Linked DNA regions of Rhodopseudomonas palustris HaA2. The protein of the gene in region 1 interacts with the protein of each later gene in a pairwise test. Links are inferred from orthologs where the notes say so. Each region holds a gene or a part of one and is shown on either strand. Other genes may lie near its edges.

Region 1 (7,874 bases):
TCATCCGCCTGCCCGGACACCGTTTCCGCGCCGAGCTCACCGAACAGATTCAGCCCGTGCGCGACGAATCCGGGCAGATCGACATTCAGGGCACGATGCAGGCGGTAACCTCGGTGATTGAAGGCTGGGTGCGCGAAACGCCGGAGCAGTGGTTGTGGCTGCATCGGCGTTGGCGGTAGCTGTCGCCGGTCGTTCCGGTGCGACACACTGCCTCACCATCAGCGACCTCGCTGCTTTGCGAAAGGTCTTGAATAGGTACGCGCGGTGCTTCCGGAGGAGCGCCGCCGCTCAGCCTGCGAAGTTCCAACCGCTGGTCGTCAACTTGACCCGGTCGTGCATTGATCTCACACTGACATGATCAGGGCGTCGGCGACGAACGAGGCATTACATGGAACTGCCAAGGCGTGCCCGTGGTGACGAACTATTGGCCCCCGGCAAGATGCTGGCTCTGCGGGAGCGGCTGCGACATCTTTCCGGAAGCCACGACCTGACGACCGTCATCGTCAGTGCCTTTGATCACAGAACGAGGGTCCTTCCCTTCATTCTTGCCGATACGCGGATGGCCCCCGGCGGCGTGCGGGCGATCGGGTCGGCGCTCGTGGACGTCGGCTTCGACAAAACGCGGATCGTCCTCCAGCAGTGGAATCGCAATTTCAGCCCGTTGCACATGCGCCTTGATGGCCGCATTCCGGATCTGTTCCTGGTTTCGAGCATGCATCTGCATTCGGCGGAGTGCGACCGACTGATCCGGGAGGCCTGCCGGATCGAGCCGGACAAGCGCCCGCTGATCATCGTGGGCGGTCCGCGGATCCGCTACGAGCCCTGGCACGTCTTCGGTGCAGACCCGAACGCGAACTGGGCCGCGGACGTCGCCGTCACCGGCGAAGAGTTTGTTTTTCTGGAATTGCTGGAAGTGCTGCTGTCGATGCGCGCGGGCGGCGAATCGATGCGCTCGGTGTTCGCCCGCGCGCGCGATAGCGGCGCCCTCGACCACGTCGCGGGGATCGTCTACGCGCGCAGCGCGCCGCGCGGCGGACCGATCGAGGAACTGATCGACACCGGCGTCCAGCGCCTGCTCGGCGATCTCGATGAACTTCCCGACTCGGTCCACGGCTACAAACTGCTGGAGACGCCGAGCAACGAGACGACGCTGGCGAGCCATGCCTTGCCCGCCAATCGTGTGAGGAAGTTCAGCCCGATCGCCGGGATCGTCATGACGGCCGGCTGCAAGTTTCGTTGCTCCTACTGTCCGATACCTGCCTACAACCAGTCGCAGTTCCGGGCCAAGAGCGGTGAGCGCATCGCTGAGGAAATCGGGCAGATCGCCACCACCTTCGGCCTCTATAATTTCTTCGGCGCCGACGACAATTTCTTCAACAACACCAAACGCACGCTTGATATCGCCGGGACCCTGGCCCGCAAAGCCCGGGCCGGCCGACCGTTCTGCAAGATCAGGATCGGAACGGAAGTCACGGTGCACGACACGGTCGGAATGCGCGATCACCTGCCGCTGATCCGCGACGCCGGTTTCGCAGCAGTCTGGCTCGGCGTCGAGGACATGACCGCGACGCTGGTCAAGAAGGCGCAAGACAAGGACAAGACCGAACTCGCGTTCCGATTGCTGCGGGAAAACAACATTCTGCCGATGCCGATGATGATGCATCACGACAGCCAGCCGCTGGTGACCTGGAAATCGAACTACGGTCTCATCAACCAGATCAGGTTGTTGCGCAAGGCGGGATCGATCACCACGCAAGTGATGATGCTGACGCCGGCGCCCGGATCGAAATGGTACGAGAACGTGTTCGATTCGGGGATGGCTTTCAGCAAGGCGGGCGATGTCGCGGTCGAGCCGCACATCATGGACGGCAATTATGTCGTCGCCTCGAAACACGCCCGGCCTTGGCTCAAGCAGATGAATCTGCTGCTCGCCTACACCTACTTCTTCAATCCTGTTCGCTTTCTGAGCGCGCTGATCTTCTCGAAGTCGGCGGGGGTGTTCTCGAGCGCGGAAACCAGGCCGGCAGAAGAGGTCGAGGATTACTCGGCCGCGAAGAAGATGCTTCGCCGCGCCGAACTCAGAGCACGGGCTCATCTGATCGATGCCGGCGCGCAGATCTACGGCATGATCGGGCTGATCCAAACCTACCGCCGAACGGCGGGATGGGCATGGCGGCTGTTTCGCGATGATATTCAGCGATACGACCGGGCTCCCGTCAGTCCGATCCCAATGCGCGGCGTCGGCGACAAGCCTTCCGATCACGCGCTCCCGGGAACGATTGATCTGCGCGACCTCGGAAAGCCCGTCGTTCGCGAAGCGTCGGCGCGGGACATGGCGGGGACTGCCTGACCAGGGACGGTTTCACCGCCCGGTCTTCACCCGCGTCCACAGCCGGTTGATCACGCGCTGCGTCGCCGCGTCGCGCGCGGTGATGACGAACAGGCGCGCCTGCATCGCTTCGTCCGGATAGATCGTCTTGTCGTTCAAGATACGCGGGTTGACGAATTCCTGGCTGGCTTTGTTGCCGTTGGCGTAGGACAGGAAGTCGGAATTGCGGGCGGCGATCTCGGGGCGAAACAGGAAGTTGATCAATTCGTGCGCCTCGGCGACGTTCTTGGCGTCCGCCGGGATAGCCAGATTGTCGAAGAACATCTGCGCTCCTTCTTTCGGGATCGCGTAGCCGATTTCGACGCCGTTGTTGGCTTCGGTCGCCCGCGCCTGCGCCTGCTTGATATCGCCGGACCAGCCGACGACGAGGCAGATTTCGCCGGTGGCGAGCGCGTTGAGATATTCCGACGAGTGAAACTTCCGCACCGACGGCCGCACCTTGGCGACGGCATCGGCGGCCTTCTCCAGATCCGGCTGCTTGGTCGAGTTCGGATCGAGGCCGAGACGGGTCAGCGCCGCCGGCAGGATGTCGTCGGCGGAATCCAGCATCTGGACGCCGCACTCCTTGAACTTCGCCAGATTCTCCGGCTTGAACACGATGTCCCAGCTGTCGATCACCGCACCCTCGCCGAGAATGCGCTTCACTGCGCCGACATTGTAGCCGATGCCGGTGGTCCCCCACATGTAGTTGGCCGCATAGTGATTGCCGGGATCGTACAGCGCCAGCTTCTTCGTCACCACGTCCCAGGCGTTCTTCAGGTTGGGCAGCTTCGTCGGGTCGAGCTTCTGGAACACCTTCGCGCCGATCTGGCGCTGCAGGAAATACGCGGTCGGCACGACGACGTCGTAGCCGGATTTGCCGGCGAGCAGCTTGGTCTCCAGCGTCTCGTTGCCGTCGAAGGTGTCGTAGATCACCTTGATCCCGGTTTCGCGGGTGAACTCCTCGAGTACGCCGGGCGCGACGTAGTTCGACCAGTTGTAGAAATTGACCACGCGATCCTGCGCCAGCGCCGGCACGGCGAGGCTCGCCGAAAGCCCCAGCGTCGCGCCGACGAATCGCAGCCGTCGAAGGAGATCGTTCCGCATCATCGAAGTCCTAACGCCTGTGCACCGCATCCGACAGCCGCTCGAGCGCGGTGTCGAGCGTCTGATCCTGTTTGGCGAAACAGAACCGCACCACCGAAGTGACCGGCTCCTCCTCGTAGAATGCCGACACCGGAATCGCGGCGACCTTGTAGTCGTTGACGATCCGCTTGCAGAACACCTCGTCGGTCTCGTTGAGGCCGAGCGGCGACAGATCGACGGTGAGGAAGTACGTGCCCTGCGACCGGATCACCGGGAAGCCGATGCTCGACAGGCCCCGCGCCAGCCGGTCGCGGCTTCGCGCCAGGTCCTTGCGCATCTGCAAAAAGTAGTCGTCGCATTTGCCGAGCCCGTAGGCGACCGCGACCTGCAGATTGGGCGCCGTGGTGAAGGCGAGGAACTGATGCACCTTGGCCGCCACCCGCAACAGCGGCGGCGCCGCGCAGACGAAACCGACCTTCCAGCCGGTCAAAGAGAAGATCTTGCCGGCCGAGCCGATCTTGATCGTGCGGTCGCGCATGCCCTCGATCGCAATCAGCGGGATGTGGCTGAGGCCATCGAAGGTGACGTGTTCCCACACCTCGTCGCAGATGGCGACGGCGTCGTACTCCTGGCAGAACCGCGCCAACAGTTCGAGATCCTCGCGCGGATAGACGACCGCGGCGGGATTGAGCGGGTTGTTGAAGACGATCGCCTTGGTCTTGGCGTTGAAGACCCGGCGCAACGCCTCCTCGGTGATCCGCCAGTGCGGCGGCTCGAGCCGGACCAGGCGCGGAATGCCGCCCGCCTGCCGGATAATCGGCAGGTAGGAATCGTACACCGGCTGAAACACGATGACTTCATCGCCCGGCGAGACCACCGAGAGAATGGCGCTGGCCAGCGCCTCGGTGGCGCCGGAGGTCACCATCACCTCGGTCATCGGGTCGAGCGCGACGCCGTGCCAATGCCCGTAATGGGTGGCGATCGCCTGCCGCAGTTCCGGGATCCCCATCATCGAGGGATATTGGTTGTAGCCGTTCAGCACCGCGTCGGCCGCGGCCCGGCGGATGTCCTCCGGCCCCGGATCGTCCGGAAACCCCTGGCCGAGATTGATCGCGTTGTTGTCGCGTGCGAGCTGCGACATCGCCTCGAACACGGTGACGGGCAGATCGGCGAAGACCCTGTTCATCGCGCGATCAGCCGCCCGGCTTGGTCGGCAGGCCTGCCGCCTTCCATCCGAGGATGCCGCCGGCGAGATGCTTGTTGTAGGCGAGCCCTGACATCTGCGCCGCCTGAGAGGCCGTCACCGAGCGCTTACCCGAGCGGCAGGCGAACACGACCTGCTTGCCGCTCGGATCGGGGATCTGGCGCGGATCGAAGCTCGACAGCGGAACCACCACCGCGTCCGGATAGGCTTCCGCCGCCACTTCGTTCGGCTCGCGGACGTCGACCAGCAGATAACGTCCCTCTGCGACCCCTTTGGCGACGTCCTGCGGCGTCAAATCCTCAACCTGGCCTACCACTCTCGTTTCTCCCGCAATTGCACTGCCTGGACCCAATAGTGCAACAACGAGAACGACGCTCGGCCATTGCGTCGCCAAAGTCGCGCCTAGCGCGAGGAAAATCAAGCTTCGGAAAACGAGTGCGGTCATTCCGGGTGGATAGTCCGCCGGCGCCGAAAATGCACCGCCCCATTGGTCGAACGCGGCGGCCGGATCGCGCCGGTCAGGCTGGCGGCCTGGCCCCGGCCAGACCACACGCCCGCTGTCCGGATCGCCGGATCAGGGCTTCAATCCCGGCGGCAGCGCCGGGCTCTCCCGCATCAGCGTGATGGTCACCCGGCGGTTGGCGGCGATCGCGGGGTCCTCGGGAAACAACGGCTGGGTATCGGACCGGCCGGTGACCGCAAAGAAATGCGAGGTCGGAACCCCTTCCCGTTCGAGGATCTGACGCACTGCATTGGCGCGGTCCGCGGACAGGTCGAAGCCATTGTAGTCGCTTCGCGCCGGCATCAACCCTGCCGAGGTGTGGCCGGCGATGGTGATCCGCAGCGGGGTCGCGCGCAGCGGCCCGGCGAGGCTCTGGAGCAGCCTTCGCGTGCGCTCGAACGGAGCCTTGGAGCCGTCGGCGAACATCGCGCGACCGTCCTGGTCCATGATCTCCAGGTTGAGTCCCTGCTTGGTCTCTTCGAACATCACGTTCTTCGAAAGCTCGGAGATTTCCGGCATGTCCTGCAGAGCCTGTCGCAGCGAGGCCGAGGCGAGCGCGAATTCGCGCTCCTCCTTGGTGTGGATGCCCTCGTCTTTAGACACCTCGCCGGGCGACGGCTTGGCGGTCGACAATTCGGGATTGACGTGTTCGGTGTTCTTGACCTTGCCACGGGTCGGCAGGCCGTCATTTTCGATGATGCCGGAATAGCGGGCGTCGGACTGGACGCCGAACGCTTCGCGCATCGAGCCCGCGACGACCTTCAGCTTGTCCTTGTCCTGAGTCGAGAACGCGGTCAGCATCACGAAGAACGCCAGCAGCAGCGCCATCAGATCGGCGAAGGTCACGAACCAGCCGTGACCGCCGTGTGCCTCCTCCCGCTTCTTCTTTGCCATGGCGCGCTTTCCGGCTGCTGTCGTCTCCGATTAGGCCGGCACGCCTTCGTCTTCTTCGTGACGGTGCTTTTCGGGCAGATAAGCGAGCAGCATTTCTCTGACCAGAGTTGGACTCTTGGAGTCCCGGATCATCAGGATTCCGTCGATGATCAGCGTGCGATTGGTCTCCTCGTCGACCAGCTTGCCGTGCAGCTTGTCGGCGATCGGAAGACAGACAAGGTTCGCCACCACGGCCCCGTAGAGCGTCGCCAGCAGCGCGACCGCCATGAACGGGCCGAGCTTCGACGGGTCCTGCATGTTGGAGAACATCTGCACCATGCCGAGCAGCGTGCCGATCATGCCGAACGCCGGCGCGCAGTCGCCGATCGCGCGATAGATCTTCGAACCCTCGTTGAGATGCAGCAGGAAGTTGTCGCGATCGCGCTCGAGATTGTCGCGGATGAATTCGAGGTCGTAGCCGTCGGCGACGTAGCGGATGCCCTTCGCCAGAAACGGGTCGTCGGCTTCGACTTTTTCCAGCCCCACCGGCCCGGATTTACGGGCGATTTCGGCGATCCGGGCCAGTTCGTCGACCAGGTCGCGAGCCGACAGGTTGCTCATCGTGAAGGCGAATTTGGCACCGAGCGGCAGGCCGTGCAGCATCGCCGACAAAGGAAAGCGGATCAGAGTCGCCGCAAACGAACCGCCGAAAATGACGATCACGGCATGGATGTCGTAGAACATTCCGAAATTGCCGCCCATCAGAATGAGCGACGACACGACGACGGCGCCCGCGATCAGGCCGATAAGTGTGGCGATATCCATCTTGTACTCCGACACGCGCACGCGCGCGCCAGCCCGCGCTGACGGCGGCGCAACGCATTCTGCGCTGCGCGGCTTCACCGTAGTCAGCCGCCATTAAAGACGCGTAAAGGTTAAGCGTCGCGTCGGAGCGCGTTGCGGCGAACGATGTCCACTTACCGTTGGACGAGCCGTCGCGCGCGACGTCAACCTCCTGATAACCATTCAGGACACTGGGACTCAGTGAATCTCCCCGGAGCGGATCAGCGCCTCGCGTAGCCGCTGCAGCGAAAACGACGGATCGCGGGCGATCGCGAGGATCGGCACCTCGCGCCGCCCGCAGAGGTCGGCCGCCGCCGGCAGCTTGTCCGCGAGGTGATGCGGAATCACGATCGCGCCGTGGCTGTCGGCGTGGATCAGGTCGCCGTCGCGCACCGTCATCCCGGCGACGCGGATCTCCGCGGCGAAGCCGGTGACATGGACGTGGCCGTGCGACGGAGCGATCGAACCGGCGAGCGCTTGGAAGCCCGGCGCCCATTGCGGGATGTCGCGAATCGAGCCGTCGGTGATCACGCCGAGGCATCCCAGCGCCTGATGCACGGCGCTGTTGACCTCGCCCCAGAACGCGCCGAATCCGGCGTCGGGTCCATCGATGTCCTGGATCACGCTGATACGCGGCCCCTGCCCGGAGCCGACATATTCGTAGTACGCCATCCGCCGCGCCTGCTGCTCGGTCGCGGGCAGTCCCGAAGCGACCGTGGCGCGAATGGTCGCGGTGCGCGCATAGCCGACGATCGGCGGCAATTGCGGAAACGGACAGATCAGCGGGCGCGTCGTGAAGCCGATCGCGCGGCGCTCCGGCGCGACGATCTCCATCGCGTTGCAGATCGTCGGGGTGTCGTAGCGCGCCAGCGCTTCGAGCACGGCTGCGGGCAGCAGTCCGGTTTCGGATTGGGACACGGGTTTCCTCCAGCGTCGCCACATCGGCCATCTCGTCGCGGAGGCCGTTCACAGCGGCGAACGCTCATGCCTATAGCGAA
Region 2 (6,493 bases), 860 kb from region 1 along the record:
GCACCATCCTTGAAAGGCGTGACCAAGGCGGTGAACGACCCCCGGAAATTCGTCTTGGCTGCCATACTGTTCTCCTGACGCGCAGTCCCTGTGAACCTTTCATAACGGGTGCCGCGCGGCCGCGAAAGGCCCGCGACAGGCGACAGGCTGTTCAGGGCCATCGCGCTCTGGAAGTCGCCGCAGCGCCGGACGACCCGGCCTTACAGCGTCTCGACCAGTTCCACGCCGGTGACCGCCTTGATCGCGCCGGCGATCTGCGGCGAAACCTGAAACCGGCCCGGCAACTCGAATTCGACCTCGGTGTGCGGATCGAGCCTCAGCACCAGCGCGATATTGCCCCCCGAGACCTTCGATTCCGGCGGCTGCAGCCGCTTCGTGATCGAATCGAGCGGCTTGGTGTCGCGCAGGAAGATCCGCAGCCCCTTCTGGGTCTTGGCGGCGGCGGCGTCGAGCGGCTCGGCGTGCAGCACGCGGGCGCGAACGTCCTCGCCCTGCAGTTCGGCGCCGAGTTGCAGCAGCACCGCGGCGCCCGGCTCCAGCACGTCGCGATATTGCGCGAGCCCCTCGGAGAACAGCACCGCCTCGAAATGCCCGGTCGGGTCGGACAGGCCCATGATGCCCATCTTGTTGCCGGTCTTGGTGCGCCGCTCCATCCGCGACACCACGGTGGCGGCGACCTTGCCGGCGGTGGCGCCGGATTTCACCGCCTTGCAGAATTCCGCCCAGGACTGCACCCGCAGCCGCTTCAGCGCGGTGGCGTAATCGTCGAGCGGGTGGCCGGACAGGAAGAAGCCGATCGCGTCGTATTCGCGCCGCAGCCGCTCCGCCGGCAGCCACGGCTCGATCTGCGGCAGCACCACCTGCGGCGCGTCGGCGAGCCCGCCGAACATGTCGTTCTGGCCTGAGGTCGCGGCCTCGTGGCTGCGCTGGCAGGCGGCGATGATCGCGTCGGCGCCGGCGAACACCCGCGCGCGATTACTGTCGAGACAATCGAACGCGCCGGCGGCCGCGAGGCTTTCGATCACCCGCTTGTTGATCGCGCGCGGATTGACCCGCGCTGCGAAATCCGCGAGCGAGGCGAACGGCTTGTCGCCGCGCGCCTCGACGATCATCTGCACCGCCTGCAGGCCGACGCCTTTCAGGCCGGCGAGCGCGTAGTAGATGGTGTTGGCGCCGACCTCGAAGGTCGGGCCGGAGCGATTGACCGACGGCGCCTCGACCTTGATGCCGAGCCGCTGCGCCTCGGCGCGGAATTCCGACAGCTTGTCGGTGTTGTTGAGGTCGAGCGTCATCGACGCCGCGATGAATTCGACCGGATAATGCGCCTTCATGTAGGCGGTGTGATAGGACACCAGCGCATAGGCGGCGGCGTGGCTCTTGTTGAAGCCGTAGTCGGCGAATTTCGCCAACAGATCGAAGATGGTGTCGGCGGAGTCCTTCGGCACACCGTTCTTGGTCGCGCCCTCGACGAAGATGGCACGCTGCTTCTCCATCTCGGCGCGGATCTTCTTGCCCATCGCGCGGCGCAGCAGGTCGGCTTCGCCGAGCGAATAGCCGGCCATCACCTGGGCGATCTGCATCACCTGTTCCTGGTAGATGATGACGCCGAAGGTCTCCTTCAGGATCGGCTCCAGCATCGGATGCAGATATTCCGACTCCTCGTCGCCGTGTTTGCGGGCGCAATAGGTCGGAATGTTCGCCATCGGGCCCGGGCGATACAGCGCGACCAGCGCGATGATGTCCTCGAAGCGGTCGGGGCGCATGTCCACCAGCGCACGCCGCATGCCCTGGCTTTCAACCTGGAACACGCCGACCACGTCGCCGCGCGCCAGCATCTGATAGCTGACCGGGTCCTCGATTCCCAGCGTCGCCAGATCGATATGGATGTCGCGCTGCTTCAAGAGCTTCACCGCGACGTCGAGCACCGTCAGCGTCTTGAGGCCGAGGAAGTCGAACTTCACCAGCCCCGCCGGCTCGACCCATTTCATGTTGAACTGGGTGACCGGCATGTCTGATTTCGGATCGCGATACATCGGCACCAGATCGGACAGCGGCCGATCGCCGATCACGATGCCGGCGGCGTGGGTCGAGGCGTGCCGGGTCAGGCCCTCGAGCTTCTGCGCGATGTCGAAGGCGCGGGCGACGACCGGGTCCTCGTCGCGAAACGCCTGAAGCTTCGGCTCGCTTTCGATCGCCTGCTTCAGCGACACGGGTGCGGCCGGGTTCTGCGGCACCAGCTTGGTCAGCTTGTCGACCTGGCCGTACGGCATCTGCAGCACGCGGCCGACGTCGCGCAGCACGCCGCGCGCCTGCAGCGTGCCGAAGGTGATGATCTGCGCGACCTGGTCGCGGCCGTAACGGTGCTGGACGTATTCGATCACTTCGCCGCGGCGGTCCTGGCAGAAATCGATGTCGAAGTCCGGCATCGAGACGCGTTCCGGATTGAGGAAGCGCTCGAACAGCAGACCGAAGCGGATCGGATCGAGGTCGGTGATGGTCAGCGAATACGCCACCAGCGAGCCGGCACCGGAGCCGCGGCCCGGCCCGACCGGGATGCCGTGGGCCTTGGCCCATTTGATGAAGTCCGACACGATCAGGAAGTAGCCGGCGTATTTCATCCGGGTGATGACGTCGAGTTCGAAGGCGAGGCGCTTCTGGTAGTCCTCTTCGGTCATGCCCTGCGACAGGCCGTGGACGCGCATGCGGTCCGCGAGCCCCTGCTCGGCCTGGCGACGCAGCTCGGCCGCTTCCGCGGCGGCCGCCTCCTCGGCGTCGTTGACGCTGGCGCCGACGGTGAACAGCGGCAGGATCGGCTTGCGGGTCAGCGGCCGATAGGCGCAGCGCTGCGCGATCTCGACCGTCGAGGCCAGCGCCTCCGGCAAATCGGCGAACAGCACCGCCATTTCGGCGCGGGTCTTGAAGCGGTGGTCGGGCGTGAGCTGGACGCGATCGGTCTCGGCGATCAGCTTGCCGGAGGCGATGCACAGCAGCGCGTCGTGGGCCTCGAAATCGTCGGCGGTGGCGAAATGCGGCTCGTTGGTCGCGACCAGCGGCAGCCCCATGTCGTAGGCGATGTCGATCAGGCCGGCTTCGGCGCGCCGTTCGACATCGGTGTTGTGGCGCTGCAGCTCGACATAGAGCCGGTCGCCGAACGCCTGCGCCAGCCGCTCGCAGCGCAGCCGGCCGAGCGCCGGGTCGGTCAGCATCGCCAGCGAGATCGGCCCCTCCGGCCCGCCGGTCAGCGCGATCACGTCGTCGGTCTCGCCATCCAGCCAGTCGAACTTGATGTGCGGCGGCTGGTTCACCGGGGTTTCGAGGAAGGCCCGCGAGTTCAGCCGCATCAGGCTGCGGTAGCCGCGCTCGCGCGTCGCCAGCAGCACCACCCGCGCCGGCGCCGCCAGCGCCGCGTTGCGTGAGGTCGGATCCTGGTCGCCGAAGTCGATGCCGAGTTCGAGGCCGACGATCGGCTGAATGCCGCTGCCCGCGAGCTTATCGGAGAATTCCAGCGCACCGAACATGTTGTCGGTGTCGGTCAGCGCCAGCGCCGGCTGGTGGTCGGCCTTGGCGAGGTCCGCCAGCCGCGCGATCTTCATCGAGCCTTTCAGCAGCGAATAGGCCGAGTGAACGTGCAGATGGACGAATCCGGCTTGGCTCATCGGCGGTGCGGCTTTCGATCGGGCGTGAATGGCGTGCGGTGAGAAGGTGCTCAGCCGGCGCGCTGAGCGCAGCCGACTCGGCCGGAATGGTGATCCGCCCGCCACGGCCGCGCAAGCCAGCCGCGCACCCTTATCCCCGCTGTTGCCGCCTCGCTCTGCAGCTTCGCTTTCCGCCGGCTCAGAGCTGCGGCAGCACCTGGGCCCACACCGCCACCATGCTGATGAACAGCGCAATCGACGTCAACGCCGCAGCTTCCTGAATGAAGATCTTCAACATCGTCCGCTCCCTGACCACGTGAACATACGCAGAACATTGTTCTCATTTTGTTCTGACGTCAAGGTACCCGCATCGGGGCGTTCGGGAAGCGTTAACAAAACGTCGACATCCCCGTTATTCAGCCATGACCCTTCGGCTGTCCGCCGCTTTGACGTAAAATAGTCGCGGGCGCACCGGATGAGCGATGAGTCTACAGCCGCCTGGGTGCCGGGCTTCGGCTGGATCGGCCCCTCATTTCGGAGATTTCGATGCGCGTCCTGTCTGCGGTTCTACTGGCTGCCCTGGCGTCGCCCTTAGCCCTGCCCTCGGCGGCCGTGGCGCAAACCCAAGCCCCTTACGACAACTATCCGGTCTGCCTGCGGATCTACGGTCCGGTGCGGTTCGACCAGTGCCGCTATGTCTCGATCGAGCAATGCCAGCCGGCCGCCCAGGGCATCGCCGGGCAATGCGTCACAAACCCATGGTATCAACCGCCCGCCGGCCCGGCGCGGCGGCAGCGCACGCGCTGACCGGGCGCGCGACCGAGGAGACGACAATGCGCAAGACACTGCTGGTCGGGGTGCTGACCCTGCTGGGGTTGACCGGGATCGCGGAGGCTCGCGACTATCCTGTCTGCCTGCGGGTCTATCACAACTACCGCGACTGGTACGACGAGTGCAGCTACACGTCGATCCCGCAATGCCGGATGTCCGCCTCCGGCCGCGCCGCCGAATGTATCGAAAACCCGTGGTACACCGCGCCGCAGCCCGCGAAGAAGAAGCTGCGCAAGCAACGCCGCCGGCACTGAGGTGCCGGGGCATAGCGTGACCGAGGGACCGGAGTGCCGCGCGCCCGATCGCCCTGCTGTGTCCGCCCCCACGTCCCAGCGTCATCGCCCGGCTTTTGACCGGGCGACCCAGTAATCCGGAGCGTCTGCCCTTGAGCAACAGCCGCTCTGGAATACTGGATCACCCGCATTCGCGGGTGATGACGAAGGAGGAGTCGTGAAGCTTGCGGTGCTCGTTTCAGATTCCGGGTTCGCTCGCTCACGCGAGCGCCCCGGAATGACGAACTGCCGCCGCCGCGCCTATTCCAGTTCGACGACCACGCCGTTTTCGAGCGACACCCGGCGATCCATCCGGCCGGCCAGCTCCATGTTGTGGGTGGCGATCAGCATCGCCACGCGGGTCGCCCGCACCAATTGCATCAGCGCCTGGAAGACGTGATCGGCGGTGTGCGGGTCGAGATTGCCGGTCGGCTCGTCGGCGAACAGGACGCGGGGGGCATTCGCGACGGCGCGCGCAATGGCGACACGCTGCTGCTCGCCGCCGGACAGTTCGGCGGGGCGATGGGTGATGCGATCGGCGAGTCCGAGATAAGCCAGGATCTCCTTGGCGCGGCTGACGGTCTCGCTGCGCTTCAGGCCGCGGATCATCTGCGGCATCATCACGTTTTCCAGCGCGGTGAATTCCGGCAGCAGCCGGTGCGACTGGTAGACGAAGCCGATGTCGGTGCGGCGGATCTGGGTGCGCTCGGCGTCGGTCAGCGCCGAGGTCGCGGCGCCGCCGACATAGACCTCGCCCTCGTCGGGATGCTCCAGCAGGCCGGCGATGTGCAGCAGCGTCGATTTGCCGGAGCCCGACGGCGCCACCAGCGCCACCGACTGCCCCGCCCACAGCGCCAGCTTGGCGCCGTCGAGGATCGTCAGCGTGGCTTCGCCCTGCGTGTATTGCCGCTTGATGTCGTGAAGGTAGACGACCGGGATGTCTTCTGCGTCCTGCTCCATTGCGGCCTCACTCATAGCGGAGCGCGTCGACGGGATCGAGCCGCGCCGCGCGCCACGACGGATATAGCGTCGCCAGGAAGGACAGCGTCAGCGCCATGATCACCACCGCGCTGGTCTCGGCGAAATCGACCTCGGCCGGCAGCTTCGACAGGAAGTACAGCTCCGGCGAAAACAGCTCGGTATTGGTCACCCAGGACAGGAATTGCCGGATCGATTCGATGTTCAGGCAGATCACCAGCCCGACGACGAAGCCGGTCAGCGTGCCGACCACGCCGATCGCAGCGCCGGTGATCAGGAACACCCGCATGATCGATCCTTGCGTCGCCCCCATGGTGCGCAGGATGGCGATATCGCTGCCCTTGTCCTTCACCAGCATGATCAGGCCGGAGACGATGTTGAGCGCCGCCACCAGCACGATCAGCGTCAGGATCAGGAACATCACGTTGCGCTCGACCTGCAGCGCGTTGAAGAAGGTCGAATTGCGCTGCCGCCAATCGACCAGGAACACCGGCCGGCCTGCGGCCTCGGTGACGCTCTTGCGGAAGGCGTCGATCCTGTCCGGATTGGTGGTGTAGACCTCGATCGCGGTGACGTCGTTATTGCGGTTGAAATAGGCCTGCGCCTCCTTCAGCGGCATGAACACGAAGGTCGAGTCGTATTCCGACATGCCGATCTCGAACACGGCGGCGATCTTGTACGGCTTGATCCGCGGCGTGGTGCCCATCGGCGTCACCGCGCCGCGCGGCGCCACCAGCGTGACGCTGTCGCCGGCGTGCAGCGACAATTGATCGGCGA

What was found. The genes of interacting proteins can lie anywhere in the genome.
Region 2: the proteins of RPB_RS16965 (region 1) and dnaE interact in binary tests that used the Escherichia coli proteins (3 or more experiments, as listed by UniProt). The link is inferred for Rhodopseudomonas palustris HaA2 from one-to-one orthologs.

Annotation. Positions count from the first base shown.
Region 1 is NC_007778.1:3,840,556-3,848,429, forward strand. Bases 2,564-5,444 are described here. They hold RPB_RS16965 (aminotransferase), read right to left. Parts: upstream 4,641-5,444; coding sequence 3,486-4,640; downstream 2,564-3,485. Other genes in these bases: RPB_RS16960 (polyamine ABC transporter substrate-binding protein), read right to left, coding at 2,564-3,478; RPB_RS16970 (rhodanese-like domain-containing protein), read right to left, coding at 4,648-4,974; RPB_RS16975 (flagellar motor protein MotB), read right to left, coding at 5,233-5,444. Outside these bases: RPB_RS16950 (lipid A biosynthesis lauroyl acyltransferase), read left to right, coding at 1-179; RPB_RS16955 (B12-binding domain-containing radical SAM protein), read left to right, coding at 389-2,350; more of RPB_RS16960, read right to left, coding at 2,363-2,563; more of RPB_RS16975, read right to left, coding at 5,445-6,054; RPB_RS16980 (motility protein A), read right to left, coding at 6,085-6,858; RPB_RS16985 (RraA family protein), read right to left, coding at 7,075-7,794. UniProt on the Escherichia coli protein: Shows aminotransferase activity with methionine and histidine as substrates, and to a lesser extent also with phenylalanine.
Region 2 is NC_007778.1:2,980,690-2,987,182, reverse strand. The notes cover bases 1-3,997. They hold dnaE (DNA polymerase III subunit alpha), read right to left. Parts: upstream 3,657-3,997; coding sequence 201-3,656; downstream 1-200. Other genes in these bases: dapA (4-hydroxy-tetrahydrodipicolinate synthase), read right to left, coding at 1-65. In the rest of the region: RPB_RS24160 (DUF3551 domain-containing protein), read left to right, coding at 4,182-4,442; RPB_RS13105 (DUF3551 domain-containing protein), read left to right, coding at 4,469-4,720; RPB_RS13100 (ABC transporter ATP-binding protein), read right to left, coding at 5,000-5,698; RPB_RS13095 (lipoprotein-releasing ABC transporter permease subunit), read right to left, coding at 5,706-6,493. UniProt on the Escherichia coli protein: DNA polymerase III is a complex, multichain enzyme responsible for most of the replicative synthesis in bacteria. This DNA polymerase also exhibits 3' to 5' exonuclease activity. The alpha chain is the DNA polymerase catalytic subunit.